Regions from separate parts of the Microbacterium abyssi genome, predicted to be linked through region 1. Evidence: predicted binding sites of a transcription regulator. Region 1 holds the regulator's gene; the other holds the start of a gene.

Region 1 (14,633 bases):
GAAGTCGCTGCGCCAGGGGCGCGCGAACCTGTCGGACGGGTACGCGTACATCAAGGGCAAGGAGATCTTCCTCGACGCCGTCCACATCCCGGAGTACTCGCAGGGGCACTGGACGAACCACTCAGCCAAGCGCATCCGCAAGCTCCTGATGCATCGCGAGGAGATCCAGAAGCTCGAACACGCGGTTTCCGCCGGCGGCTACACGCTCGTGCCGCTCAAGCTCTACTTCCTCGACGGCCGTGCGAAGGTCGAGATCGCTCTGGCCAAGGGAAAGCGCGAGTTCGACAAGCGCCAGACGCTCCGCGAGCGACAGGACACCCGCGAGGCCGAGCGCGCCATGCGGCTGCGCAACCGCATGGGGGAGTAGTCCTCAGGGCGAAGGGGTGAACCCGAACGCCCGCCCGAGGAACGCCAGTTCTCGCTCCAGCGCGTCGACGATCGTCTCCGCCCGGCGGAACCCGTGGCCTTCACCCGGATACAGCACGTACTCGTGCGGGATGCCGCGTGCCGCCAGCGCGTCGCGGATGGCCTCGGACTGCGACGGGGGCACGACCCGGTCGTCCTCGCCCTGCAGGAGCAGCACCGGCACGTCGATCCTGTCGGCGTGGGTGAGCGGTGACCGATCGATGTACACCTGCTCGGCTTCGGGCAACGGGCCGACGAGCCCGTCGATGTAGTGCTTCTCGAAGTCGTGCGAGTCCCGCGCCAGCATCCGCAGATCGGTGACGCCGTACCGGCTGATGCCGGCCGCGAACACTCCTCCGCGCACCAGAGCCGACAGCACGGTCCAGCCGCCCGCCGATCCGCCGCGGATCGCGATCCGCGCGGGGTCGGCGCGTCCGGACTCGGCGAGACCGCGCGCGGCGGCCAGCACGTCGTCGACGTCGACGACGCCCCACTGTCCATCGAGCCGCTCCCGGTAGTCACGGCCGTAGCCTGTGGAGCCTCCGTAATTGACGTCGAGCACGCCGATGCCCCGACTCGTGTAGTAGGCGATGGCGGCGGATGCCGCACCGGCAACGTGGGCAGTGGGCCCGCCGTGCACGAACACGATGTAGGGCGGCAGCTCTCCGTCGGGGGCGGATGCGTCGGGGTTCGCGGGCGCGAAGTCGAAGGCGTGCACAGGTCCGTGAGCACCGTCGATAGTGAGCTGTTCTGCCGGCGGCATCCAGTCGGGAGGCGTCGGTGCGCCGCCGCGGATGCGCGTGACCTTGCCGGAGTCGACGTCCACGCTCCAGAGCCCGGCACTGACGCCCGAGCCTCCGCCGGACAGCAGCACACGCGTGCCATCGACATCGTCGACGCTGACGTGGGCGCCGGCGGGGACGTCGAGCATGCGGGCGGTGCCGTCGGTGTCGATCACGACGATCTCATCGGACCCGTTCGTGCGCACCGCGACGATACGGCCATCGGCGAGCGGCTGGAACCAGCGGTTGCCGAGGACCCACAGGCCGTAGCCGGTGTCGGCGTCGGTGGACGTCAGTGCGGTGGCATCCGAGACTCGCTCGAGCCCGTCCAGGGCGATGCGCTGCAGCTGCCAGCGTCCACTCGGGTCGTCGGCATACACGAGCTCGGTGTCGCTCAGCCACTCCGGCTGCAGCGCCGCACGAGTCGGAGTGGACGCGATGGTGTCGCCTTCGAGGCCGGCCACGTGCAGCTGCGCGAGCTGCCACGGCATGTGCCGGTCGCTCCACTGCACCCACGCGATGCGCTCGCCGTCGGGGGAGAGTGCAGGATGCGCGACGAACCCGGACGTCGCGACGATCACGGTCGCCTCGCCACCGTCGGTGGGTATCTCGATGATCGACCGCCGGTGCTGCGCGCCGGTCAGGTCCTCTCTGATCGCCAGCAGACGCCCACTCTGCACCCGCAGCCCGCCGTGGTTCGGTCCGGGCGCGGTCAGCGGTTCGGGTTCGCCGCCGCGCGGCATCCGGTACACCCGCTGATCGCCGGCGTCGACGAAGAACAGCGTTCCTTCGTCGTCCACGGTCCACGCTCCGCCGCCGTACTCGTGCACGCGAGATCGCGCGCTCCACGGCTCCGGGAGCAGCACGTCGCCGGACGAGCTCCGTACCGTCACGCGCCCGCCCTCTGCCGGCACCGATTCACCCCACCAGATCTCGTCGCCGACGAAGCGGGCGCCGTCTATGCGGGGCGCGGAGGAGGCGATGTCGGCGGCGGCGAACGGCGAGGACCATGTTCCAAAGGGCGAAGTTCCGTACGGCTGGGGCATGGCTCGAGCCTATGCCGGGATCTCTGACACACGACGTCACACGGGTACACACGCGGTCACAGAGGGTGCGGCGGATGCCTGCGCGTTCTACCGTCGTGGCCAGCCCACCTGTCAGGAGAGAGATGCCACCCGAGTTCGCGACGCTCGACAGCTCCCGCGTGCCCTTCTCCTTCGAGCTGTATCCGCCGCGCTCCGCCTCGAGCGAAGAGTCGCTGCACGAGACCATCCACCGGCTCGCGGATGCCGGTCCCGACTTCATCTCCGTCACCTACGGCGCAGGGGGATCGACGGGCGGCCGGTCGCTCGAGGTGCTCCGCTTCATCCGCGAGAACACCGACGTCGAGCCGCTGGCGCACCTGACCTGCGTCGGCAACACCTACGCCGGTGCGGCCGCGCTCATCCGCGAGTTCCTGGATGCCGGCATCCTGAGCTTCCTCGCCCTCCGCGGCGATCCGCCTGCCGGCCGGACAGAGCCCTTCCTCGGCGATCCGCCTGCCGGCCGGACAGAGCCCTTCCTCGGCGACCTGGAGACGTCGGCGCAGCTCGTGCAGCTGATCGGCCGCGTGCAGGCCGAGCGCGTCCCGTACGAGGAGACGCCGATCCCCGGGCTTCCCGGCGCCGCACGCATCACCAGCCGCCGCCACGTCAACATCGCCGTCGCCGCCTTTCCGAACGGGCATCCGCGGGCCACGCATCGAACGCAGGACGTCGAGGCGCTCCTGGCCAAGCAGGCGGCCGGGGCCACCTTCGCGATCACGCAGCTGTTCTTCCACTCCGACGACTACTCCGCGTTCGTCGAACGCGCCCGCGCAGCCGGAGCGACGATCCCCATCCTCCCCGGCATCATGCCGATCACGTCGCCCGCGCGACTCGCCCGTGTGCTCGAGCTGACCGGTGAGGATCTGCCCAGCGAACTCGCCATCGCGCTGGAGATCGAGCCGACCGCCGAGGGCCGACGCGAGATCGGCATCGAGTGGGCCGCCCGCCTCACCCGAGAGGTCGTCGCCGCCGGTGCCCCCGGCGTGCACCTGTACGCGTTCAATCAGCACGAAACCGTCCTCACCGTCCTCGCCGAGGCGGGCCTGCTGCCCGCACTGCGTTCGTAGATCCACCCCGAAAGGAACACACCATGACTGCACTCCCTCAGGGGACGATCCTCGGCTACCCGCGCATCGGCCGTCGCCGCGAGCTCAAGAAGGCCGTCGAGGCGTTCTGGTCCGGCCGCTCCGACGTGGCAGCGCTCGAGCAGACAGCGGCCGAGCTGCGCGCCACCACACGGGAGCGCCTCGCCGCACTCGGCCTGGGGCAGAAGGACTCCGCGATCCCGGAGTCGTTCTCGTTCTACGACCAGGTGCTGGACGCCGCGGTCACGGTCGGTGCGATCCCCGAGCGCTTCGATGACCTGCGCTCGACGGACGGCTCGATCGGCCTGCCGGCGTACTTCACGATCGCGCGAGGCGAGGGAGAACGCGCGCCGCTGGAGATGACCAAGTGGTTCGACTCGAACTACCACTACCTCGTGCCCGAGATCGGGCCGGAGACGACGTTCTCGCTATCGAGCGATCGGCTCGTGCGCGAGGTCGAAGAGGCCGTGGCCGCCGGGTTCGTGACGCGTCCTGTCATCGTCGGTCCGGTCACGCTGCTCGCCCTGGCGAAGGCGTCGGATGCTGCGCCGGAAGGCTTCGACCCGCTCTCGCGTCTCGACGACGTCGTGCCCGTGTACGCGGCGCTGCTGGCGCGCCTGCGGGCCGCCGGCGCCGAGTGGGTGCAGTTGGACGAGCCTGCCCTGGTCAGCGAATCGCTGCCCGCCTCCGCGGAGCAACTGGCGGATGCCGCGGGTCGCGCCCTGCACGTCATCGGCGGTGCGACCGACCGTCCCTCGATCCTCGTGGCCGCGCCGTACGCGTCGCTGAACGCGACATTCGCGGTGCTGGCAGCGGCCCCGATCGAGGGCATCGCAGTGGACCTCGTGCGCGGCGCGGTGCCTGACGCCGCTGCCGGGCTCGAGAGCAAGGCTCTCGTGGGTGGTGTGATCGACGGGCACAACATCTGGCGAGGCGACCTGTCCGCGGCGTTCGAGAAGCTCGAGGCACTGGGACGGCTGGGGGCGGCATCCGTCTCGGCATCCACGTCCACCTCGCTCCTGCACGTCCCGCACGACGTGACCGAGGAGACCGCGCTGGACGAGCGTCTGGTGTCATGGCTGGCGTTCGCGGACCAGAAGGTCGATCAGGTCGTCACCCTGGCACGCGGTCTCGCCGCCGGACGCGCGGCGATCGAGGATGAGTTGGATGCCGCATCCGCAGCGCTCGCTGATCGCCGGAGCGCGCCGGGGGTCCGCGACGGCGCCGTGCGTTCGCGCGGTCTCGTCGACGCCGACTTCTCGCGCGCTCCCTATGCCGAGCGCGAGACGGCCCAGCAGGACTCCCTCCAGCTGCCGGCGCTGCCGCTGACGACGATCGGCTCCTTCCCGCAGACCGGTGAGATCCGCCGGGCGCGAGCCCGGTTCACGCGCGGCGAGCTGTCGCAGGCGGAGTACGAGACGTTCCTCCGGAGCGAGATCGACGCGGTCATCGAGCTGCAGGAGGAGCTCGGCCTCGACGTGCTCGTCCACGGCGAGCCGGAGCGCAACGACATGGTGCAGTACTTCGCCGAGAATCTCGACGGGTTCGCGGTCACCGAGCACGGCTGGGTGCAGTCGTACGGGTCGCGGGCCACGCGTCCGTCGATCCTGTGGGGCGACGTCTCACGCCCCGCGCCCATCACGGTCGATTGGTCGCGGTACGCACAGTCGAAGACCGCCAAGTACGTCAAGGGAATGCTGACGGGGCCGGTGACGATCCTCGCCTGGTCGTTCGTGCGCGACGACCAGCCGCTCGGTGCGACGGCGAACCAGGTCGCCCTCGCCCTGCGCGACGAGATCAGTGATCTCGAGGATGCCGGCATCGCGATCATCCAGGTGGACGAGCCGGCGCTGCGGGAGCTGCTGCCCCTCAAGGTGGGCGACCAGTCGGCGTATCTGGAATGGTCGGTGGGATCCTTCCGGCTCGCCACGGGCGGCGCCGCGGTCGGCACGCAAGTGCACACCCACCTGTGTTACTCGGAGTTCGGCGTCGTCATCGACGCCATCAGGGCGCTGGATGCGGACGTAACCTCGATCGAGGCTGCCCGCAGCCGGATGGAGGTCGTGGCCGACATCGCCGAGGTCGGGTTCGACCACGGCATCGGGCCGGGTGTTTACGACATCCACTCGCCGCGCGTGCCCGCGGTCGACGAGATCGAGGCATTGCTGCGTCGCGCGGCCCTGGAGATCCCCACGCGTCAGCTGTGGGTCAACCCGGACTGCGGACTGAAGACGCGCGGATACGACGAGACGAGGGCATCGCTGCGGAACATCGTCGACGCCACCCGTCGTGTACGCGAGGACGTGAACGTCACGGTGTGACGTCGCGCGCCGCACGTCTGCATCGCGTGCGCCGATAACGGAGAAACCGCCCTTCCGGAGCTCCGGAAGGGCGGTTTCCGCGTTATCGATGGGCTGCGGGTCTCAGACCGCGCGGAGGACTGCGACGACCTTGCCGAGCACCACGGCGTCGTCGCCGAGGATCGGTTCGAACGAGGTGTTGCGGGGGAGCAGCCAGGTGTGTCCGTCGCGCTGGCGGAAGGTCTTCACCGTGGCCTCGCCGTCGAGCATCGCTGCGACGATCTCGCCGTTCTCGGCGGTGTTCTGCGTGCGGACGACCACCCAGTCGCCGTCGCAGATCGCGGCGTCGATCATCGACTCACCGGACACCTTGAGCATGAACAGCTCACCCTTGCCGACCAGCTGGCGGGGGAGCGGGAAGATCTCATCGACCTGCTGTTCGGCGGTGATCGGGATGCCGGCAGCGATCTGACCGACCAGCGGCACCATCGCCGCATCCCCGACCGGAATGGCGGAATCGGCCGGGTTCTCGCTGCTCGTGCCGGGAAGGTCGATGAGGACCTCCATCGCGCGGGTCTTGCCGGGGTCGCGGCGCAGGTAGCCGCTGAGCTCGAGCTGGCCGAGCTGGTGGGTGACGCTGGACAGCGACTTCAAGCCGACGGCGTCGCCGATCTCGCGCATACTCGGCGGGTAGCCGTACTTGGCGATCGAGGTCTGGATGACCTCGAGGATCGCCATCTGCTTCGGGCTGAGATTCTTGCGCCGACGAGTGCGAGGCGCCTCGGCCTCTGTGGCGGAGTTGTCGCTCATGGGTGCTCCTTCGTGCGCGATTCCGGGGCTGCTCTTCGAATGTCGGTGGCCCGTGGTGGGGTGGCGTTATCGAAACCGTATCCGAGAAACAGCCCGATTCGGAAGATCTGTTCGAGCGTGTCGAGTGATTGACCGGTCCCGTTTCGAATAAGTCTTGACAGATGTTCGAATTCGAATATAGATTCGGTACGTAGCTTCGCATTCATCGCTCCCGGCCGAGTGATGAATGCGAACGCTACGCCAAAGAGGCAGAGGAGAATCCCATGAGCACCATCAGCATCACCGCCCCAGCAGTCCGCCCCGCTCGCCCCGCGACCCGGCTTCGACTGACCTCCCGCGGTCGACGCGTACTGGTCGCTCTCGCCGCGCTCCCTCTCGCCGGCGGCATCGCCTTCGCTGCGATCAGCGGGGGCTCCGCGATCGCCTCCGGCGACGCGGTCGCCACGGCGAGCTTCGAGACCGTGACGGTCCTGCCCGGCGACACCCTGTGGTCGATCGCAGAGTCGCTCGCTCCGACGGCAGACCCGCGTGCGGTGATCGGCGACATCGAGCGCCTCAACGCTCTGGGCACCGGCTCGCTCCAGGTGGGACAGCAGCTGGCGATCCCCGCCGAGTACGCGCACTGATCCCACCGTTAGCATGGGAAGGGTGACTGCTTCCCTCGGCGACCTGCCCCTCCGCGACGATCTTCGCGGGCTCACACCTTACGGCGCACCGCAGGCTCCGCTGCCGATTGCGCTCAACGTCAACGAGAACACGCACGCGGTTCCCGACGAGGTCGCCAGCGACATCCTCGACGACATCGCCGTCGCCCTCCGTGGAGTGAACCGCTACCCCGACCGCGAGTTCACGACACTGCGTGAGGGGTTCGCCGCCTATCTCGGCCACGGACTGGAGCCCGAGCAGATCTGGGCCGGCAACGGCTCCAACGAAGTCCTGCAGCACATCATGCAGGCGTTCGGCGGTCCCGGACGCACCGTGTTCGGCTTCGCGCCCACCTATTCGATGTACCCCCTCATCGCGCAGGGGACCGGGGCCCGATGGGTCGCCGGTGAGCGCGAGCCCGACTACACGATCACCGCGGAGGAGGCGGCCGCGCAGGTCGAGCGTGCCGACGCCGACATCGTCATGCTGTGCTCGCCGAACAACCCGACAGGCACCCCGCTCGGGCTCGACATCGTCGAGGCCGTCTATGAGGCTGCTCGTGGCATCGTCGTCGTAGACGAGGCGTACCAGGAGTTCGCGCCGCGGGATGCGGCATCCGCCCTCACGCTGTTGGACGGGCGCCCGCGCCTGGCCGTCTCGCGCACGATGAGCAAGGCGTTCGCGTTCGCCGGCGCGCGCGTGGGCTATCTCGCTGCCGATCCGGCGTTCATCGACGCACTGCGCCTCGTGCGGCTGCCGTACCACCTCAGCGCGCTGACGCAGGCAGCTGCCATCGCGGCGCTGCGCAACGCCGACATCATGCTCGGCATGGTCGACGAGATCATCGCGCAGCGCGATCGCATCACGGCGACGCTCGAGGCTCTCGGCTACCAGCCTCACGAGTCGTGGTCGAACTTCGTGCTGTTCGGCGGCGTCGCCGATCCTCGAGCGACATTCGAAGCGCTGTACGAGCGCGGCATCCTCGTGCGTGACGTCGGCATTCCGAACCACCTGCGGGTCACGGCGGGCACGGAGGCGGAGACGACGGCGTTCCTGGATGCGCTGGCCTCGATAGAATCGGCCTCATGAGCGCTTCCCGCACCGCTTCGCGTACCCGCAGCACCTCCGAGTCGACTGTCGAGATCGAGCTGAACCTCGACGGCACGGGACAGAGCCGCATCGACACGTCGGTGCCGTTCTTCGATCACATGCTGACGGCGTTCGCGAAGCACTCGCTCACCGACCTGACCGTGCGGGCGTCCGGCGACACGCACATCGACGCCCACCACACGGTCGAGGACGTCTCGATCGTACTCGGACAGGCGCTCCTCGAGGCGCTCGGCGACAAGTCGGGCATCTCGCGGTACGGAGATGCGCTGGTCCCGCTCGACGAGGCGCTCGCACAGGCCGTCGTCGACATCAGCGGCCGGCCGTACCTCGTGCACACCGGCGAGCCCGAGGGCTTCGAGCATCACCTGATCGGCGGTCACTTCACCGGGTCGCTGGTGCGCCACGCCTTCGAGGCGATCGCGTTCAACGCTGGGCTCACCGTGCACGTCCGCGTGCTCGGCGGACGCGACCCGCACCACATCGCCGAGGCCGAGTTCAAGGCCTTCGCGCGAGCGTTCCGCCAGGCCAAGGCCCTCGATCCGCTCGTCGACGGCATCCCGTCCACCAAGGGGGCGCTGTGACACGGAAGGTTGTCGTCTACGACTACGGATCGGGCAACGTCCACTCCGCGGTCAAGGCGCTGATCGCCGCCGGCGCCGACGCCACGCTCTCCGGCGACCGTGCTGAGGCGCTCGAGGCCGACGGACTGCTGGTTCCCGGCGTGGGCGCATTCGCCGCGGTGCGCGAGGCGCTCCTCGAGAAGGGCGGCGATGAGATCATCGATCGGCGCCTGGCAGGCGGCCGCCCCGTTCTCGGCGTTTGCGTCGGCATGCAGGTGCTCTTCTCGCACGGCGTCGAGCGCGGGCAGAACGTCGACGGCCTCGCGGAATGGCCGGGAACAGTCATGGAGCTGAACGCACCCGTGCTGCCGCACATGGGCTGGAACACCGTGGCGCCGGACGAGGGCAGCGTACTGTTCCGCGGCATCGAGGACGAGCGCTTCTACTTCGTGCACTCCTTCGCCGCGCAGAGCTGGGAGCTCGACGTCATCCCGCCGTTCCCGAAGCCCAAGCTCACGTGGACCACCTACGGTGAGCCGTTCCTTTCGGCGGTCGAGAACGGCCCGCTGTCGGCCACCCAGTTCCACCCCGAGAAGTCGGGCGATGCCGGCATCCGCCTGCTGAGGAACTGGGTCGACAGCCTCTGATGACCACGACGTTTTGAACCCTGCACGGAGGCGGACTAGTGTCGGGTCTCGTGCCCGCTCTCGGCGCACTCCACACACCCGAGGATGACATGAACGACTTCGCGTCCACTCCCAAGCTCACTCTTCTCCCGGCGGTCGATGTCGCCGGCGGCAAGGCGGTACGCCTGACCCAGGGAGAGGCGGGCTCCGAGACCAGTTACGGCGACCCGCTGGATGCCGCGGGCGAGTGGGCCGACCAGGGCGCGGAGTGGATTCACCTCGTCGACCTCGACGCGGCCTTCGGGCGCGGCAGCAACACGGCGATCCTGCGCAAGGTCATCAAGCAGCACCGCGACATCAACATCGAGCTCTCCGGCGGCATCCGCGACGACGCCAGCCTCGAGGCGGCGCTGGAGAGCGGAGCAGCCAGGATCAACCTCGGCACCGCCGCGCTCGAGAACCCGGAGTGGGCCGCCGACGTGATCAGCCGTTTCGGCGAGGCCGTCGCCGTGGGCCTGGACGTCCGCGGTACGACGCTCGCCGCTCGCGGATGGACGAAGGAGGGCGGCGACCTCTGGGAAGTGCTCGCTCGGCTCGAGGACGCCGGCTGCAGCCGGTACGTCGTCACCGACGTGACCAAGGACGGCACCCTGCGCGGACCGAACCTCGAACTGCTGCGCGAGATCACCTCTCGCACGCCGAAGCCCGTGGTCGCCTCCGGGGGCATCTCCAGCCTCGATGACATCATCGCGCTTCGTGAGCTCGTGCCGCTCGGCGTCGAGGGTGCGATCGTCGGCAAGGCTCTCTACGCCGGTGCGTTCACGCTGGCCGAGGCGCTGGATGTCGCCGGCGACTGACGACGCCTGCGACCACGGCGACCACGGCGATTCCGCCGGCGTCCCGTGGGAGGGGCGCAGCTTCGAAGCGAACCCGCACGCGGCTGACGACGGCTCCGCCGACCCCGCGCTGCTCGCCGCCCTGCTGCGCTTCCGTGCAGGGGAGGGCAGTCAGACCGAGGTCGTGGATGCCTTCCGCTCCGCTCGTGTGCTGATCCCGCTCATCGCCGAGAAGGGCGAAGAGGGCGTGGGGCCGACCGGCCTCGCCGTCGACAAGACGCAGGAGCTGTCGATCGTCACGGTCGCCGCTCCCGACGGACGCACGGTGCAGCCGGTGTTCTCGTCGGTCGAGGCTATGCAGAAGTGGGACCAGAAGGCGCGGCCGATCCCGGTCGAGTCGGTGCGCGTCGCGCTGTCTGCCACGTCCGAGCAGACCGACCTGATCGTGCTGGATCCGACGAGCGACACCGAGTTCGTCATCCGGCGCCCCGCGGTCTGGGCGATCGCGCAGGAACAGCACTGGGAGCCGAGCTTCCTCTCGCCCGAGGTCTACACCGCTCTGCAGTCGAGCATCGCGCACGAACTCGCCGTGATCGACATCGCGGTCGCCGCAGGCGACCCGGATGCGCGCCTGCACGGCCCCGAGCTGATCGTGATCCTGGAACTCATCGACGGTCTCGAGCGCGACGTGCTGGATGCCGTGCTCCAGCGCCTCGCTCAGCGATGGGCCGCCGACGACCGCATCGCGGTCCTCGCTGACTCGCTGACGGTCAAACTCCGCCGCGCCGCCTGACTCCTGTCTCTTGCGCCGACGTCAAGGCGTGGGCCCGAGAACCCGACTAGTTGACCGGACCGGTCCATTTCTCGCCCGGGCCCTTGCCGATCGGGTCGGGGATCGCGGATGCTTCGCGGAACGCGAGCTGCAGCGAACGCAGCCCGTCGCGCAGCGAGCGCGCGTGCATGTCGCTGATCTCGGGCGCTCCTGCGGTGATGAGACCGGCGAGGGAGTTGATGAGCTTGCGGGCCTCGTCGAGGTCAAGCTGAGAATCGGGATCGTCGGCGAGGCCGAGCTTGACGGCCGCGGCGCTCATCAGATGCACGGCGGTGGTGGTGATCACCTCGACGGCCGGGACGTCGGCGATGTCACGGGTGGCCGATGACGCGGCCTCCTCCTGCTGCTGCCAGCGCTCGTTGCGCTCGTCGTGGCCATGGTCGGGAGCCGGAATCGTCACTTCGCCTTGCCTTCTGTTAGACTTTGGCGGGCTCCGGAGCGTAATGTTCCGGATCGAAAGAGGATTCACTTCCCACCCGCGCTTGCCGTTCCAGGCTACCGGGTCTTGCGCTCCGCCGGTTCACGCCGGTAGATCGGACGATGTCCGATGATCAGGGTGCGAAGCCGACGTCTGAATGTCGGCGGGTGGGATGACGACTCCGATTTCGCGAGGCGGCGCAGAGCGCGTCGCAGCGTCCGAATCCCATCGTCTAAGGAGTTCCGCATCAGCGATCCCCGTACCAATGAGCGCATCCGCGTCCCCGAGGTCCGCCTCGTCGGCCCTGCGGGTGAGCAGATCGGCGTCGTCGCCATCCAGGTCGCCCTCCGCCTCGCGCAGGAAGCCGACCTCGATCTCGTCGAGGTCGCCCCGAACTCGAAGCCGCCAGTGGTCAAGATCATGGACTACGGCAAGTTCAAGTACGAGGCTGCCCAGAAGGCGAAGGAAGCTCGCCGCAACCAGGCGAACACGATCCTCAAGGAAGTCCGCTTCCGTCTGAAGATCGAAGCACACGACTACACGACCAAGCTCAAGCGTGCCGAGGGCTTTCTCAAGGCCGGCGACAAGGTCAAGGCCATGATCCTGTTCCGCGGTCGTGAGCAGTCGCGTCCCGAGCAGGGCGTGCGACTGTTGCGCAAGTTCGCCGAAGACGTCGCCGAGCTCGGCACCGTCGAGTCGAACCCGACCATCGACGGACGAAACATGGTCATGGTCGTCGCGCCGCTGAAGAACAAGTCCGAGGCCAAGGCCGAGCAGAACGCGAACCGCGACGCCCAGCGCGCCGCCAAGCGTTCGAGTTCGTCCGAGGAATCGCCTGCGGAGTAACTCCGCCACCGAAGACTCCCGCATCGAGCGGGTTGACAACGTCGCCCTGAGAGGGCGCCACACGAAGGAAGAAAAGATGCCGAAGCAGAAGACCCACTCGGGTGCCAAGAAGCGCTTCAAGATCACCGGCAGCGGAAAGCTGAAGAAGCAGCAGGCCGGCATGCGCCACAACCTCGAGCACAAGTCGAGCCGCCGTACCCGTCGCCTCAACCAGGACCAGGTGCTGTCGCCCAACGACACCAAGGTCGCCAAGAAGCTCCTCGGCCGCTGAGCGCCCGAACGCACGAATAGGAACACAGGAAAATGGCAAGAGTCAAGCGGGCGGTAAACGCCCACAAGAAGCGTCGCGTCATCCTCGAGCGCGCCTCCGGTTACCGCGGTCAGCGTTCGCGCCTCTACCGCAAGGCCAAAGAGCAGGTCATCCACTCGCTGGTCTACTCGTACCGTGACCGCCGCAAGCGCAAGGGCGACTTCCGTCGCCTGTGGATCCAGCGCATCAACGCCGCTGCCCGTCAGAACGGCATCACGTACAACCGCTTCATCCAGGGCCTCGGTCTCGCCGGTGTCCAGGTCGACCGCCGTATGCTCGCCGAGCTCGCGGTGAACGAGCCGGCGACCTTCACGTCGCTGGTCGAGACGGCCAAGAAGGCTCTGCCTTCGGACGTCAACGCACCGAAGTCGGCTGCGTAAGCATCCCTTCACGGAACGGGCGCTCCCCTCAGGGGGAGCGCCCGTTCCTGCGTTCTCACGGCCTGAGTGCCGCGCGACGTCGCAGTGACCGAGAGATCAGGGCGTCCAGCAGCATCACGAAGACGACGGCGAACGCATAGACGAGAAGATCGCGCCGGTCGAAGCCCGATCCCACCACGAGCACGGCCGGCGGAAACAGTCCCGTCATCCTCGCGGGCGCGTCGGTGAGCTGCAGAAGCTCGATCACGCTGCAGAAGACGATCGCCAGCGCCGCGCACAGCGAGCGTGCGCGCCGCGGCAGTATGAAGGCGACTACGAGGTAGATGAGCGTCGCGTAGAGCGCGTCGCCGGCCACATCGCCGAGGATGCCGGAGCCGAACCGATGCACGCAGAGCCCTGCCGCGACGGTCAGCACGGCGAGACAGGCGACGGTGATCCGACGCCTGGTGGCTGATCGCGCGGAAATGGACGGCACGCCGGGACTCTATTCGGGAAGACTGCGTGATCGCCCCATGTAGGCCACCGGTTGAACGCGCTCCGGGATCCATCCCGGTATCCCTCTAGACTGAAACCGTGCTGGAGAATCCGCGGTCGCCGCGTGTCAGAGCCGTCGCGAAGCTGACGAAGCGCAGCGCGCGGACGGACACCGGGTTGTTCCTGCTCGAGGGTCCGCAGGCTGTTCGCGAGGCGCTATCGTACCGTCCGGATGCCGTCGTCGAACTGTTCGCGACGCCGACGGGGTGGGAGAAGCATCCGGATCTGCGTGCTGCCGCCACCGCGCGCGGCGTGGACTTCGAGTTCGTCACAGAGTACGTACTGGGCGCCATGGCCGATACGGTCACCCCGCAGGGCGTGATCGCCGTCGCCCGTCAGATCCCGACCTCCGTGCGCGACATCTTCGCGGCGTCCCCGCGTCTCATCGCGATCTGCGAGGAGGTGCGCGATCCGGGGAACCTCGGGACGATCATCAGGGCCGCGGATGCCGCCGGCGCCGATGCCGTCGTCCTCACCGGCCGCACGGTCGACCCGTACAACCCCAAGGTGGTTCGCTCGACGACGGGCTCGCTGTTCCACCTGCCTGTCTCGGTCGGAGGGGACCTTGAGGACGTGGTGCGGCGCGCGCATGCGGCAGGGATCACCGTGCTCGCTGCGGACGTGAAGGGCGACGATCTTCTGCAGGCCCGGGCGGATGGCATCCTGTCCCAGCCCACGGCGTGGCTGTTCGGCAACGAGGCGCACGGGCTCGAGCAGAGTTCCCTGGATCTCGCCGACCACGTGCTGAAACTGCCGATCTTCGGACGCGCAGAATCCCTCAACCTCGCCACGGCGGCGAGCGTCTGCCTCTACGAGAGCGCCTTCACCCAGCGCGCCGTCGACGGCCGGTGACGGCGCCCGCTCGGTTACAACTGTGTAACCCGCGGGTGTGGATGCTGGTTCCCGGCGCGCTGTGCTTCTAGTGTGGGCACATGACCGAGACTGGCGCACCCCTTGTCGTGGTGGAGAACGTTCAGAAGCACTACGGCGAGTTCCAGGCCCTGGCCGATATTGACCTGACAGTGCACAGAGGTGAGGTCGTCGTCGTGATCGGGCCGTCCGGGTCGGG
Region 2 (14,633 bases), 990 kb from region 1:
GCTCGCTGCGGTGACCATGGTCCTGGCGATCATCATCGCCGTGATCCTCGGCAGCTGGGCCTCGCTGAAGCCGAACGGCGTCGCAGACCGCATCGTGAGCTTCTTCTCGATGACCGCGGCGAGTGTCCCGGACTTCTGGGTCGCGATCCTCGGTATCTGGATCTTCGCGATCACTCTCGGCTGGCTGCCCACCTCCGGCACCTCCGGCGCGCTCGTGTGGATCCTGCCCGTCGCGACGCTGATGCTGCGGCCGGTGGGCGTCCTCGCCCAGGTGGTCCGCGGTTCGATGGTGACGGTCCTGGGCCAGCCGTACATCAAGGTCGCCCGCAGTCGCGGTGCCGGCGAGATGCACATCGTCAGCAAGCACGCGCTGCGCAACGCCGCCGCTCCCGCCCTCACCGTGGCCGGTGACCTCACTGTCGGTCTCATCAACGGCGCGGTCGTCGTCGAGTCGATCTTCGGCTGGCCCGGCATCGGCAAGCTCATGATCGACTCGATCCTGCAGCGCGACTTCGCCGTCCTGCAGGCCGCCGTGCTCCTCACGGCGCTGGCGATCTTCGCCCTGAACATCATCATCGACCTCGGCTACGCGCTGCTCGATCCGCGAGTGCGGCCGACCTCCGGAGCCCGCGCTCGTCGCAAGGGCCCCGGCGTGATCTCCGACACGAAGGCAGAGGAGCTGACCAATGTCTGAAGACTCCGCATCCACCGTCACCGTCCTCACCCACCAGACGCGCAAGAACCGCGCCTCGGGTCGGCTGAACCTCTGGCAGCTGCTGCTGAAGGACAAGGTCGCGACCGTGGCCGCGATCGTCCTGGCCTTCATCGTCCTCACCGCGATCGTGGGTCCGCCGGTGTTCGGCGAGCTCGCGCAGCGTCAGGATCTCGGCGCCCGCAACATGCCGCCGTTCAGCATGCAGCTCGGATGGGAGTACATCCTCGGCAGCGATTCGCTGGGCCGCAGCCTGCTCGCCCGCATCATCGCCGCTGCCGGCACGACGCTGGGCGTGGCCGCGGCCGCTGTGCTCGTCTCGGCCGTCGTGGGTTCGATCTGGGGCATGTGGGCCGGCTTCCATCGCGGCTGGCGCGAGTCGGTCTCGATGCGGATCGCCGATGTGATCATGAGCTTCCCATCGCTGCTGCTCGCCGTCGTGATCCTGTACGTGTTCAACCCGAGCGCGGCGAACATCGTCCTGGTCCTCGCGATCACCCGCATCCCGCTGTACCTGCGCACCGCGCGGGCGGATGCGGCCGAGCTGCGCTCGCGCATGTTCGTGGACGCCGCGACGAACTTCGGCGCCAAGCAGGGCGCGATCGTGTTCCGGCACATCGTCCCGAACGTGCTCCCGACCCTGGTCACGCTCGCGACGCTCGAGTTCTGCTACGTGATGCTCGCCGAGTCGTCGCTGAGCTTCCTCGGCATCGGCATCCAGCCGCCGGACGTCAGCTGGGGTCTCATGGTCGCTCAGGGGCGCCAGTACCTCGCCGAGGCATGGTGGCAGTCGGTGCTCCCCGGTCTCGCGATCGTGATCACCACCGTCTCCGCGAACGTGCTCGCCGCCTGGCTGCGCCTGGCGACCGACCCGGGGCAGCGCTGGCGCCTGCAGACCAGGAAGCGGCGTCGGCTGATCGGCTCCGTCGTCCCCCGTCGGTGATACCCCTTCAGTTCGCGCTGCTCGCGCTCGTCATCCTCGCCGCCGCCTGCCTACAGGGCTCGATCGGGTTCGGCATGGGGATGCTGGCGGCCCCGTTCATCGCCCTCATCGACGCCACTCTGCTGCCGGTGCTCGTGATCGTGCTCGCGATGATCGTGACTCTGATCGTCGTCATCCTCGATCGCGCATCACTCGACCTCCGCGGTGCCGGCTGGGCGCTTGCCGGCAGAGTTCCCGGCAGCGTCGTGGGCGCGGGCCTGCTCACGATCATGTCGACGGCCGTTCTGTCATGGGCGGTCGCCGCGGTCGTGCTCCTGGGCGTGGTCGTCTCGCTGCGCGGCTGGCGGCCGCGGGTGACCCGGACCACTCAGGCGTTCGCGGGGGCGATGTCGGGGATCATGGGCACGACCACCTCGGTCGGCGGTGCCCCGATGGCGATCGTCTGGCAGGCAGCCGAGGGGCCACGGTTGCGCGGCACGATGTCGGCGTTCTTCCTCGTCGGCTCGTCGCTGTCACTGGTCGCGCTGTTCCTGTGGGGTGTGGTGCCGCCGCACGCCCTCGTCACGGCCGCGTGGATGACGCCGTTCGCCGTTGCCGGCGTCGTGCTGTCGCGCTTCGTGAACCGGTTCCTGAATCGCCGTCGCACGCGCGCGATCGCGCTCGGCGCTTCGGCTCTCGGCGCGCTGACGCTGATCGTCACCCGTCTCGCCGGGCTGGGCTGATCCGAATCAGGATGCCGCGGCGGCGAGCGCGGTCAGCGCACCTGCCGCTCCAGCGGCAGCCCGGCGTCGAGCAGGTCGATGTTCCTGGCGATGTCAGCGGCCCGCGCGATGAAGACCTCCCGCGCGTGGCCCGAGTAGTGCGGCGTGAGCACGACGCGGTCGAGCGCCGCGAAGCGGTGCACGACCGGAGGAGCCTCGGTGCCCTGCGGAGCATCCCACCACACGTCGATCGCCGCTCCCCCGATTCGGCCGTCAGCGAGCGCGCTGTACAGCGCATCCTCGTCGATGATCGGACCGCGGGCGACATTGATGATCAGGGTTTCGGGATGCAGGTGCGACAGCGCCTCGGCATCGATCAGCCCGCGGGTGCTCTCGGTGAGGGGTGCTGTGACGACCACCACGTCGCTCTCGCCGAGCAACGGATGCAGCTGATGCTCGCCGTACACCCGGTCGAGCAGTTCGCTCCCGGGGCCCGCGGCGTCGGGATGACGGCGCATCGCGATCACGCGCATGCCGAACGCCTTCGCGAGCTGGGCGACCGAGCGGCCGATCTCGCCGTAGCCGATCAGGCCGAGCGTGCTTCCGTCGAGGGTGCGGTGGTACGGGGTTCCGGGCGCCGTGGCGATCGTGCGCCATTCGCCGCCGCGCATCTGCGCATCGGCCTCGATCGCCCGGCGACGCAGCATGAGCGCGGTCATCAGCACGTGCTCGGCGATCGCGAAACCATGGTGGCCGGTGTTGCAGAGGGCTGCCCCCGCGGGGAGCTGCGCGAGATCGATACGGTCGACGCCGGCGCCTATCGAGTGCACGAGGCGTACATGCCCGCCTCCGTTCATGTCGTCGGCGGTGAGCCGTGAGCACACGACCACATCGGCGCCGTCGATGGCCGCTCGGACGGATGCCGGGTCGGCAGCATCCGCGAACGTCCACTCGTGCTCCCGCTCGGTGCGGCGCAGGTCGTCGGCGAAGGCGGAGATGATCGGGTCGGTGACGGCGATCCGCAGCGGAGCAGTCACCAGCGCGGGCTTTCAAGCACGAATCCGGAATCGACGCGCTGCATGTACCCGGTGTCGTCGCGTTCGCGGATGCCGCCATCGACGTACTGGCGGTGCAGCCGCTCGAGTGCGTCAGGGTCGAGCTCGACGCCGAGTCCCGGTGCGGTGGGCACGGCGACGGCGCCGTCCGTGAACGACAGCACCCCGGGCGCGATGACGTCCTCGTCCTCTCGCTTCCATGGCCAGTGGGTGTCGCAGGCGTAGCCGACACCGGGGGTCGCGGCGGCGAGATGCGTCATCGCGGCCAGGCTGATGCCGAGGTGGGAGTTCGAGTGCATCGAAAGGCCCCACCCGAGAGTCTCGGCGAACCCGGCGAGCAGGCGCGAGCGTTCCAGACCGCCCCAGAAGTGGTGATCCGACAGCACGATGTCGATCGAGCCGAGGCGCACGGCATCCGCGATGTGCGAGAACGCGACCACGCACATGTTCGTCGCGAGCGGCAGGTCGGTGCCCTTGCGGACCTCGGCCATGCCCTCGAGCCCCGGGGTGGGGTCTTCGAGGTATTCGAGCACGTCCTTCAGCGCGTCGGCGACGCGCAGCGAGGTCTCAACGGTCCAGGCGCCGTTCGGGTCGATGCGCAGCGGGTGATCCGGGAACGCCTCGCGCAGCGCGAGGATCGCGGCGATCTCCTCGTCGGGCGGCAGCACGCCGGCCTTGAGCTTGAGAGCGGTGAATCCGTACCCGTCTACGATGTGCTGGGCCTGCGTGACGATGCCCGCAGGCGTCAGTGCCTCGCCCCATTGATCGGATGCTGCGTCCGGGTGGCCCGCCCACTTGTAGAAGAGGTATCCACTGAAGGGCACGGCATCCCGCACGCGCCCGCCGAGCAGTTCGCTGGCCGGCATCCCGAGCAGCTTCCCGCGGATGTCGATGGCCGCGACGTCGAAGGGCGAGAGCACGCGGTCGCCAGTGCTCGTGCGGGTCACCATGCCCGACATGCCGTGACCGCCCTGGATGCCGTCACCGGCGAGGCTGCGCTCGACCCGCGCCCGCAGGTCGTTGCCGGCGAACGCGTCGCAGCCGAGCACGGCGTCAGCAGCGACCCGCAGGCGCTGAAGGTGCGCGGAGTCTCCATAGGTCTCACCGAGCCCGAGCACTCCGGACTCGGTGGTCACCTGCACGATGGCGCGGAGCGCGAGCGGCTCGTGCACGCCGACGGTGTTGAGCAGCGGCGGGTCCTGGAACGCGACGGGGGTGATGCGGATCGACCGCACGGCGTTCTCCGGCAGCCGGGTGGCGGCAGGGACGGACAGCAGGATCTCTTCAGGCATCGCGCCTCCGTTGGTGGATTCGGTGCGTCGGGATGCCCCCGAGACTATGGTGGGACGGATGCGCGGACAAACCAAAATGCGCACTGACTGATATCAGGAGTGGATCGATGATCTCACTGGTGCAACTCGAATGCTTCATCGCCGTCGCGGAGGAGCTGCACTTCGGAGCGGCGGCGACGCGCCTGAAGATGACGCAGCCGCCGCTGAGTCGCCAGATCCAGCAGCTCGAGCGCGAGCTGGGCACACGGCTGTTCGATCGCACCAGCCGCCGGGTCGCGCTCACCCAGGCCGGGCGGGCGCTGCTGCCGAACGCTCGCCGGCTCATCGACCTCGCCGCCAAGGCGGTCGCGGATGTGCGCTCAGTCGGGCAGGGCGCCGCTGGCACCATCACGATCGCGTACACGGCGATGGCGGGCCAGGCCGTCGTGCCCGACCTGCTGCGGCGCGCGGCTGCCGAACTCCCGGGTGTCACGCTGCTGCTGCGTGAGCTCGTGTCGCTCGATCAGATGGAGGAGCTCGAGAAGGGCACGGTCGACGTCGGCCTGATGCGGCCGCTGCTCGCGCGGCAGCAGATCAGCAGTCGGCCTGTGTTCCGCGAGCGGCTCGCGGTGGCGGTGCCGAGCGACTCCGATCTGGCGCAGCGCGAAGGGCCGCTGAAGCTCATCGACCTGAAGGACGAGCAGCTGCTGATGTACTCGCCGAGCGTCGCACGGTACTTCCATGACCTGCTGCTGTCGATGTTCGTCGCGAGCGGGGTGCACCCGCACATCGTGCAGTACGCCGGGCAGGTGCCCGCGCTGCTGGCACTGGTGAGTGCCGGGCTCGGGTTCACGCTGGTGCCGGAGTCGGCCGCGCGCATCGCTCCCGACACGGTGACTCTGCTCCCGATCAGCGAGGCTGATCCGTCGTCGCGGGTGAACAGCGTCGAGCTCGACATCGCATGGAACTCCGAGTCGCCCAATCCTCTCGTCGAACGACTGCTGAGCCTGGTCGAAGAGGTGGACGGAGACGAGTGATCCATGCAGCGTGCGCATTGCCCAATGCGCATGTAGGTCTTGATCAGGATGAATCCGCCCGCATAGCGTGAACGAGAACATGATCAGTGCTCGATGAAGACCAACGTGCTCGACGAGGAGGACGCATGCTGCAGGACGACGTCGCCGCGACCGTCGATGAACCCGCTCGACAGGCCGGGTCGGTCGAACCCGCTCCGGGTGAGGAGGCTGCCGCGCAGCATCCATCGTCTGATCGCGCAGTACAGGGTGACCCGGTAGTACAGGGTGACCCGGTGCAGGACGACCGCGTGCAGGACGACATCCTGCGCGTCGAGGATCTGCGCGTCGCGTACCGGATCGGCGACCGCGAGGTCGACGCGGTTCGGGGCGTGAGCCTGAGCGTGAAGCGCGGCGAGGTCGTAGCGATCGTGGGCGAATCCGGGTCGGGCAAGAGCACTGTCGCGCAGGCGATCATGAACCTTCTCGCGCCGAACGCCGAGATCACCGGCGGCCGGGTCGAACTCGATGGCGAGGATCTTCTTCCGCTGAGCGAGCGCCGGTGGCGCAGCATCCGGGGCCGGCTGATGGGGCTGGTTCCGCAGGACCCGGCGCTGTCGCTGAACCCGGTGCGGAAAGTGGGCGTGCAGGTGGCGGAGCCGCTGCTCGTGCACGGCCTCGCGTCGAAGCACGACGCTGAGGATCGAGCGGTCGAGCTGCTCGAGATGGCCGGGCTGACCTATCCGGCCGAGCGGGCGAAGCAGTATCCGCATCAGTTCTCCGGCGGCATGAAGCAGCGTGCGCTGATCGCAGGAGCGCTGGCCGCGCAGCCGAGCCTGGTCATCGCGGACGAGCCGACCAGTGCGCTCGACGTCACCGTCCAGAAGCAGATCCTCGACCATCTCGCGCACCTCACGCGCGAGCTCGGTACGGCGATCCTGCTCATCACCCATGACCTGGGCATGGCCGCCGAGCGAGCCGACCGGGTCGTCGTCATGAAGCAGGGCGAGATCGTGGATTCCGGCCCGGCGGCGCAGGTGATGACCGCACCGACGCACGAGTACACGCGCAAGCTCATCGCCGCCGCTCCGCGTCTGAGTGCGCATGAGCGGCGCACGGCAGCCACGCAGGCCCGGATCGAGTTCGACGGCGAGCCGATCGTGCAGGTGACTGATCTGACGAAGGTCTTTCCGCTGCCCAAGGGCGAGGGCGGGCGCCGTTCGTTGACCGCCGTGGATGCTGTATCGCTCGAGGTGCGGCGCGGTGAGACACTGGCGGTCGTGGGCGAGTCGGGGTCGGGCAAGAGCACGCTGGCACGACTCGTACTGCGCCTGGACGAGCCGACGACGGGTGCGATCTCGTTCGCCGGTGAGGACATCACGCACACCAAGGGCGAGAAGCTGCGGCAGCTGCGGCGGCGGTTCCAGATGGTCTACCAGAGCCCGTTCGACTCGCTGAACCCGCGCATGACGATCGAGCAGCTCATCACCGAGCCGCTACTATCGTTCGGCGAAGGAGACCGGGGCTCACGGTCGAAGCGCGCTGTCGAGCTGTCGGAGCAGGTCGCGCTTCCCGACGGGATGCTGGACCGCTACCCCGACGAGCTGTCGGGCGGGCAGCGGCAGCGCGTGGCGATCGCTCGCGCGCTCGCGCTCGACCCTGAGTTCATCGTGCTCGACGAGGCCGTGTCGGCGCTCGACGTCTCGGTGCAGGCGCAGATCCTGAAGCTGTTGGACGACCTGCAGCGACAGCGCGAGCTCAGCTATCTCTTCATCACGCACGACCTCGGCGTCGTGGCCGAGACCGCCGACCGGGTCGCGGTGCTCAAGAACGGAAAGCTCGTCGAGTGCGCGGATGCCGCGCAGATCTTCACGGATCCGCAGGAGGAGTACACGCGGATGCTGATCGAGGCCGTGCCGGCTTTCACGGCTTAGGACTCAGGTCACACCGCTGCCGTCAGGCGGCAACATCGAAGCGTGCGCGCCCACCGAGTCTGGGCATGCGGGCAGGATCGACGTGAGCGGGCGGAATGAACCAGACCCGCGCGTTCACGCCGGTGCCATCGATGTGGATGTCCCAGCCGTTGTCATGGATGCGATGGTGACAGCTCTCACACAGGAGTATTCCGTTGGAGAGATCGGTTCGACCGTGATGCCGTTTCCACCATCGCAAATGGTGCGCTCTGACCATCTCGGGTGGCAGGTAGCACATCGCGCATCCGCCGTCGCGTTCTACGAGAGCGAGACGCTGCGCCTTGGTGAAGAAGCGCTTCTTGCGGCCCCAATCGAGAATCTCGCTGTCTCCCCCGAGAACGCAGGGGATCACGCCGCCGTCGGCCGCCATCCGGCGGGCGGCTGCCGCGCTGATCGGCTGGTCGATGCCGTCGATCGTCGCCGTTCCCTTGGCGGACTCCAGGTCGCTGACGTTCATCCTGACGACAACAGTCGCCCCTGCCAACGGAAGCTTCTCACTCTTGCAGCCCAGCACATGCGCACAGAACAGCGCGAGCGCGTCAGCTTGCAGCATCGCGATCGAGCGATGGTCGGCATCCGGAGCATCCTGATCGGGGGAGTCCTCCCGCGACGCGAACGAGGCGCTCACATACCCGCGGAGCGCAGCGACGATCGGCGCACCGGTCTCGACGTCGAAGCTCCCGTCGAGATGCAGGCGGCCATTGCGCTCATAGAAAGTCAGCGAACGCTTGCCGCGCTCTTCGTCGAGGCGTGGCTCGACGCCATCAGGATCGAGCCACGCCTCGATTCGCACCACGAGTCGGCGCACCTCATCGAGCGCGAGCCCCGGAGCAGCGTCGACCAGCAGCTGCTCGCCTTCGGACGTCCGCAGCGGTCCAGCGGCGATGCGGCACCTCTCCAGCACTGCGGTGATCAATGCTGCTGCCTGCGCGCTGAGAGATCCGGTCGACAACGCCTCACTCACCAGCGGATACTTCGCGGGCAACCGAGCACCGAGCAGATCGGTGCGCGTCGCCGTCGCCTCGCCCACCTTGATCAGGCGAATGGCGTCACCCGTCGAGACGCCCGTAGCCGCTGCGATCAACTTCGCCGGCGTACGGAATCCCTGCTGCTTCGCCAAAGAGTCCGCGCCCAACTCGGTGCGCGACTCGCTCGCGATGCCCGCTGCAACCTCCACATGCAGAGCGTCCACACGACGCTGCAATATTCCGATCGCCTCATTGGCCGCGATCAGCTGCTCCCGCGAAAGATCGTTCGAGTCGCCGGCATCCGCCCACACCTCATCGAGGCGAGAGATCGCCTCGTGCAGACCAGTCAGCTTTGGCATATCCTCATGCTACCGCAATGCTGTCACTTTATCGAAGTTTTATTCGATATTCTCGACTGAACACACCAAAATCAGGCGCCCGACTTCGACGCGATCTCCACGCAAGCGCATCAAAATCGAATCTTTCTACCCACGCAAGCGAGAGCGTGACAGCCCGGCGTCGGGTAGACGGCACTCCATCGTCGGCTTGGTGTCGAAGTTCGCGGCGTGAGGTGCGTGGCCGGTCAGGATTCTGGAGACACCGCGGTGCTCTCCCGCACGACGAGCTTGTGCGGGGCGACGATCTCGGTCGCGGAAAGCTCCGGATCCTCGATCCGCTCGATGATCCGACGCACGGATTCCCGTGCGATGAAGGTCGTGTCCAGCGAGATCGTGCTGAGTGATGGGCGCGCGAACCGCCCCTCCTCGACGTCGTCGATGCCGATGACTGCGACGTCCTCCGGCACGCTCAATCCTGCATCGAACACCGCACGCATCGCACCGATCGCGAGCAGGTCCGAGAAGCAGAAGATGGCGTCGGGGCGCGGGTCGAGTTCGAGCAGCGCACGCGCCGCGGCGTAACCCTCGGTGCGGCTGTAGTGCGCGGCGGTCGTGACGTAGTCCGCGTGAACGGTTATCCCCGCATCCGCGAGCGCCGCTTCGTATCCGGCCGAGCGCTGTAGCGGGGTGGCGTACTCCTCGAGAGGCTGCGACCCGATGGCCGCGATCCGCTCGCGCCCGGACGCAATGAGATGGCCGACAGCATCCCGAGCGGCTGCGACGTTGTCGATCGCGACGTGGTCGTAGCGGCCGTCGAAGTCGTGCTCGCCGAGGAGGATCAGCGGCACGCGCGACGAGCCGTGCATATCCAATAGCTCCGACTTGGTCACGAGCGGGCTGAACAGCAGCCCATCGAAGAGCATCGTCCGATCCTCGCCCGTCAGCAGCTGCCGCTCGCGCTCGTGATCGTGCCCGGTCTGGTCGATCATCACGCGGTACCCGACCTCGGCGGCGGCCTCGATCACGTCCCGCGCGAGCTCGCTGAAGTACGGCACGTCGATCTCGGGCACGACGAGTGCCAGCATCCCGGTGCGACCGGTGCGCAGCGTCCGCGCTACGGGGTTGGGCCGGTAGTCGAGCTCCTCGATCGCGGCAAGCACCTTCGTCCGCATCCGTTCGCTCACGTGCGTATATCCGCTCACGACGTTCGAGACGGTGCGCATCGACACCTGTGCGCGCTCTGCGACGTCGCGAAGTGTGGCCGGCATGACAGCATCCTATCGTTTGCAACGTGTGCAAAGTTGGGTTACAGTTTGCATACGTTGGCAAACAACGTCCCTGCACCGCACCCGGCACCACAACACAAACCCGACCCTGCACCACAACACAAAGGAGTGTTCATGAACAGCAACCCGAAACGGCCCGGCCTGCGCCTGGCCGCCGTCGGCGCCACCGCCGTCACCGCGCTGGCTCTGACCGCCTGCGGTCCCGACATCACGGCCGGTGCCGGCGACGAGGCGGCAGCCGATCGCCTCCAGGCGCCCACGGCCGAGCAGCCCGAGGGCGAGATCACCATCTGGGACCGCTCCGGCGACCTGTACGAGGTCTTCGACGCCGTGATCGACGACTTCAACGAGAAGTACCCCGGCATCAAGGTCAACCACGAAGCCGTCGACATCAACGCCAAGCTGCAGAACACGCTCATCACCGGCACCGACGTTCCGGACGGCGTGTTCCTCGACGACGCACTGGTCGGCGGCTTCGCCGATCACCTGTGGGATCTCACCGACGTCCTCGCCCCCTACGCCGACGACATCGCGCCTCAGAAGATCGACGCGACCACGGTCGGCGACGGCATCTACGGCGTTCCGTACGATCTCAATCCCGGCCTGCTGTTCTACAACGCCGCGGCGCTCGAGTCGGCCGGCGTGGACGCCACGGCGATCGAGACCTACGACGACCTGCTCGACGCCGCCCGCGCCTACCAGGAGGCGAACCCCGAGTCGCACCCGATCCACCTCGAGCAGAGCGCGTTCCTCGGGCAGCTCCAGCTCGAGATGTACGCGAGCCAGCTCGGAACGTCGATCGCGGATGCCGACGGCGAGTTGCGCCTGGACAGCCCGGAGTACGAGCAGATCCTGACCTTCCTCGACACCGTGCAGTCCGAGGGCCTCGGAACGCGCGCCGAGTACCTGAGCCCGACCGATATCGCAGAGCTCGAGAACGGCAACCAGGTCTTCTACCCGTGGGCGATCTGGTACGACTTCGCACCCCAGCAGCTGCTCCCCGAGACCAGCGGAGACTGGCGCGCGATGGAGCTCCCGGCGTGGGAGGACGGCGGAGCCCGCAGCGGTGCGATGGGCGGCTCGTCGTTCGTCCTCCCCAAGGGCGAGAACTCCGAACTGGCCTGGCTGTTCTACGAGTTCCTCATGTACGACGAGGCCGGCTACAGCGCGGTCTGGGGTGAGAACGAGATCTACCCGACCGGGCTGAACACGTCGATCCCCGCCTACCTCCCCGCGGCCGATCCGGCGAAGCCTCTCTTCCAGCCCCTCGAAGCCCTCGGCGGACAGGACCTCTGGGAGGTCGCGACGACGGCCGGTGCCGAGATCCCGAGCGGCACCTCGATCCCGTCCTGGTGGAACGGCGCCGTCGACTACCTCGGCAACGACATCCAGAAGATGCTGGACGGCGATCTGACTCCCGCCGAGGTCATCAGCAGCTCGACCGAGGCGATCCAGACCAACCTCATCGACAGGCAGTGACGGACTCCCCACGATGACGACCTCCACCCTCCCCTCCGCGGCGCCACCGCGCCCAGGCCGTGACGCATCCCCCGGCGTCACGCGCCGGAACAGCATGGCGAAGTTCAGGCGGCGCTCCGCGCCGTACCTCTTCGTCCTGCCGTTCCTCGTGATCTTCGTCGCGTTCAGCGTCTACCCGCTGATCTTCACGGCGCGGCTGAGCTTCACGAACTGGCGCGGATCCGGGGCCGCGGAGTGGGTGGGCTGGGGCAACTACACCTACCTGCTGACGAGCGAGGCGTTCTGGAGCTCGCTGGGCAACTCGGCCATCCTGTGGCTGCTGATCGTCCCGATCCAGATCGTCCTGTCGATCATCGTCGCGGTGCTGCTGAACTCGGCGAAGCTCAAGCTGCGCGGCCTCTACCGCGTCGCGTTCATCGTGCCGTTCGTCACCCCGCTCGTCGCCGTCGCCCAGATCTGGGTGGTGCTGTTCGATCAGCAGTACGGTGCGATCAACGCGTTCCTCGGCATGTTCGGCATCTCCGACATCGGCTGGCTCACGACGAGCGCGTGGGCGAAGCCGACACTCGCGCTGCTGTTCCTGTGGAAGACGACGGGATTCATCGTCATCATCCTGCTGTCGGGCCTGCAGTCGATCGACAACTCGATGTACGAGGCGGCAGAACTCGACGGCGCATCGCGGCTCCGGCAGCTGTGGAGCATCACCGTGCCGCTGCTGCGCCGCACCATCATGTTCGCGGTGGTGCTGCAGACGCTCGCCGTGTTCCAGATGTTCGCCGAGCCGTTCGTCGTCACTCAGGGCGGTCCGTACAACTCCACGACCACGGCGGGCTACTACCTCTACAACCACATCACGCGCGGCGACCTCGGCACGGGAGCGGCGAACTCGTTCCTGCTCGTGATCCTCGTGATGGTGCTCTCGCTGTTCTTCGTCCGGATGCTGAGAGCGAAGGACTGATCATGACCGATACCTTGATCCGCCCCGAGACGGATGCCGCGGCATCCGCCCCTCGAACCCGAATCACGCGCCGTCCGAGCCTGCGAATCGGATCGCACGTCTTCCTGATGATCCTGCTGGTCGCGTTCCTCGCGCCGGTCGCCTGGGCGATCGTGTCGTCTTTCAAGCAGCCGAACGACATCATCCGCGACCCGCTCGGATTCGACCCGAGCACCTTCACGCTCGAGAACTTCACCGCGATGTTCCAGGACGTGCCGATCGCTCACGGGTTCCTCAACACCGGGATTGTGCTCGTCGTGAAGGGCGGCATCACGCTGTTCTTCGCGCCGCTGGCCGCCTTCGCCTTCGCGAAGTACAGCTTCGTCGGCAAGAACCTGATCTTCGGCACAGTGCTCATCACGCTGATGCTGCCGACGATCGTGCTGATCATCCCGCTGCTGCTCGAGATGAAGGCGCTCGGCTGGGTCAACACGTACCAGGCACTGATCCTGCCCGGAGCGATCGACGCGTTCGCGATCTTCTGGATGCGGCAGGTGATCAGCGCCGTCCCCGACGAGCTGCTCGATGCCGCCCGCGTCGACGGCTGCAGCGAGTTCGGCATCTTCTGGCGCGTGATCGTGCCCGTCATCCGCCCGGGCCTCGCCGGTCTCGCGGTCCTGACGATCATGAACATTTACAACGACTTCGTCTGGCCGGTGATCGTGGCCAGCTCCGAGCAGATGGCGACTCTGCAGGTCGTGCTGTCCACGCTCGCGCAGAACATCACCGGCAACCGGATCGGCGCGGACTACGCGACGGTCACCGGCGAGCTCCTCGCGGCGAGTTCCATCGCCCTCATTCCCCTGCTGGTGCTCTTCATCGTGCTCCAGCGTCACTTCATCAACGGCATCCTCGCCGGCAGCGTGAAAGGCTGAACGTGTCACTCTCCATCACCGACCAGGCCCTCGTCTCCTCTGAGACCGGAGCCGCCCCCCGGCCCGAGTACCCGCGGCCCGACCGCGACCGCTCGGAGCGCTGGCTGACGCTCAACGGCCGCTGGGACTTCGAGGCCGACGGCATCCGGTCGGACATCACGGTGCCGTTCGCCTGGGAGAGCGAGGCGTCGGGCATCCGCCGCACGTGGCTCGAGCGCGGGGTCTATCGTCGGCAGGTCGTCGTTCCGGTCGAGTGGACGGGTCGCCGTGTCGTGCTGAGCTTCGGCGCCGTTCACCACCGTGCCGTGGTGCGCATCGACGGCACGACGATCGGCGAGCACGTCGGCGGCTACGAGTCGTTCGAGTTCGACGTCACCGACTTCGTCGTTTCCGGCGTCGCGTCCGAGCTCGAGGTCGAGGTGGAGGCCCCGGCCGACAAGCGCGCGATCGCGCACGGCAAGCAGCGGTCGATCCCTCGCGACGACTACGACGGCGTCTCGTTCACGCCGACCTCGGGCATCTGGCAGTCGGTCTGGCTGGAAGCGCGAGGGCGCACCTACGCACGTACTGTCGCGCTGCGCGGCGACAGCCTGACCGGTATCGACATCTCTGTCGGGCTGGCGGGCGATGAGGTGGGCGGCACGGTCGTGCGGGCTCTCGTCGACGGGGTCGCGGTCGAGCTGGTCTCGGATGCTACGGGGCACGCCTCCGGTCGCATCGAGTTCGCCGAGCCGCGGTTGTGGTCGCCGGAGGATCCGCACCTGTACCGCGTCGAGATCACGGTGGGCGACGGCGAGCTCGCGGACCGCGTCATCGCGACGACCGGCCTGCGGCGGATCGAGACGCGCGGCGAGGAGCTCGTGCTGAACGGGTCGCGGCTGTACGTGCGCGGCGTGCTCGACCAGGGGTACTGGCCCGACACCGGTCTCACGGCGCCCGATGCCGAGGCGCTGCGCCGGGATATCGCGCTGGCTCGTGAGCTCGGTTACAACCTCGTGCGCAAGCACCTGAAGTTCGAGGAC

Evidence for each region. The regulator LexA, encoded in region 1, represses DNA repair genes until DNA is damaged. The targets are predictions, from matches to a motif close to TCGAACANNTGTTCGA.
Region 2: a site for LexA is predicted at 9,027-9,042, ahead of IM776_RS00875 (HNH endonuclease signature motif containing protein). Genes of this name have one in related genera too.

What each region holds. Positions count from the first base shown of each region.
Region 1 covers NZ_CP063815.1:1,156,263-1,170,895, forward strand. The annotation lists gene smpB (SsrA-binding protein SmpB) at 1-367, shown strand, start outside; gene IM776_RS05670 (S9 family peptidase) at 371-2,233, opposite strand; gene IM776_RS05675 (methylenetetrahydrofolate reductase) at 2,356-3,339, shown strand; gene metE (5-methyltetrahydropteroyltriglutamate--homocysteine S-methyltransferase) at 3,363-5,678, shown strand; gene lexA (transcriptional repressor LexA) at 5,781-6,467, opposite strand; gene IM776_RS05690 (LysM peptidoglycan-binding domain-containing protein) at 6,731-7,093, shown strand; gene IM776_RS05695 (histidinol-phosphate transaminase) at 7,107-8,201, shown strand; gene hisB (imidazoleglycerol-phosphate dehydratase HisB) at 8,198-8,803, shown strand; gene hisH (imidazole glycerol phosphate synthase subunit HisH) at 8,800-9,429, shown strand; gene priA (bifunctional 1-(5-phosphoribosyl)-5-((5-phosphoribosylamino)methylideneamino)imidazole-4-carboxamide isomerase/phosphoribosylanthranilate isomerase PriA) at 9,519-10,265, shown strand; gene IM776_RS05715 (SseB family protein) at 10,249-11,037, shown strand; gene IM776_RS05720 (DUF1844 domain-containing protein) at 11,084-11,476, opposite strand; gene infC (translation initiation factor IF-3) at 11,624-12,340, shown strand; gene rpmI (50S ribosomal protein L35) at 12,417-12,611, shown strand; gene rplT (50S ribosomal protein L20) at 12,644-13,030, shown strand; gene IM776_RS05740 (ribosomal maturation YjgA family protein) at 13,086-13,505, opposite strand; gene IM776_RS05745 (TrmH family RNA methyltransferase) at 13,604-14,416, shown strand; gene IM776_RS05750 (amino acid ABC transporter ATP-binding protein) at 14,497-14,633, shown strand, end outside.
Region 2 covers NZ_CP063815.1:163,258-177,890, reverse strand. The annotation lists gene IM776_RS00910 (ABC transporter permease) at 1-694, shown strand, start outside; gene IM776_RS00905 (ABC transporter permease) at 687-1,655, shown strand; gene IM776_RS00900 (sulfite exporter TauE/SafE family protein) at 1,652-2,377, shown strand; gene IM776_RS00895 (2-hydroxyacid dehydrogenase) at 2,410-3,393, opposite strand; gene IM776_RS00890 (glucarate dehydratase family protein) at 3,390-4,703, opposite strand; gene IM776_RS00885 (LysR family transcriptional regulator) at 4,811-5,719, shown strand; gene IM776_RS00880 (dipeptide ABC transporter ATP-binding protein) at 5,845-7,629, shown strand; gene IM776_RS00875 (HNH endonuclease signature motif containing protein) at 7,652-8,995, opposite strand; gene IM776_RS00870 (LacI family DNA-binding transcriptional regulator) at 9,220-10,242, opposite strand; gene IM776_RS00865 (ABC transporter substrate-binding protein) at 10,375-11,739, shown strand; gene IM776_RS00860 (carbohydrate ABC transporter permease) at 11,753-12,697, shown strand; gene IM776_RS00855 (carbohydrate ABC transporter permease) at 12,700-13,611, shown strand; gene IM776_RS00850 (glycoside hydrolase family 2 protein) at 13,614-14,633, shown strand, end outside.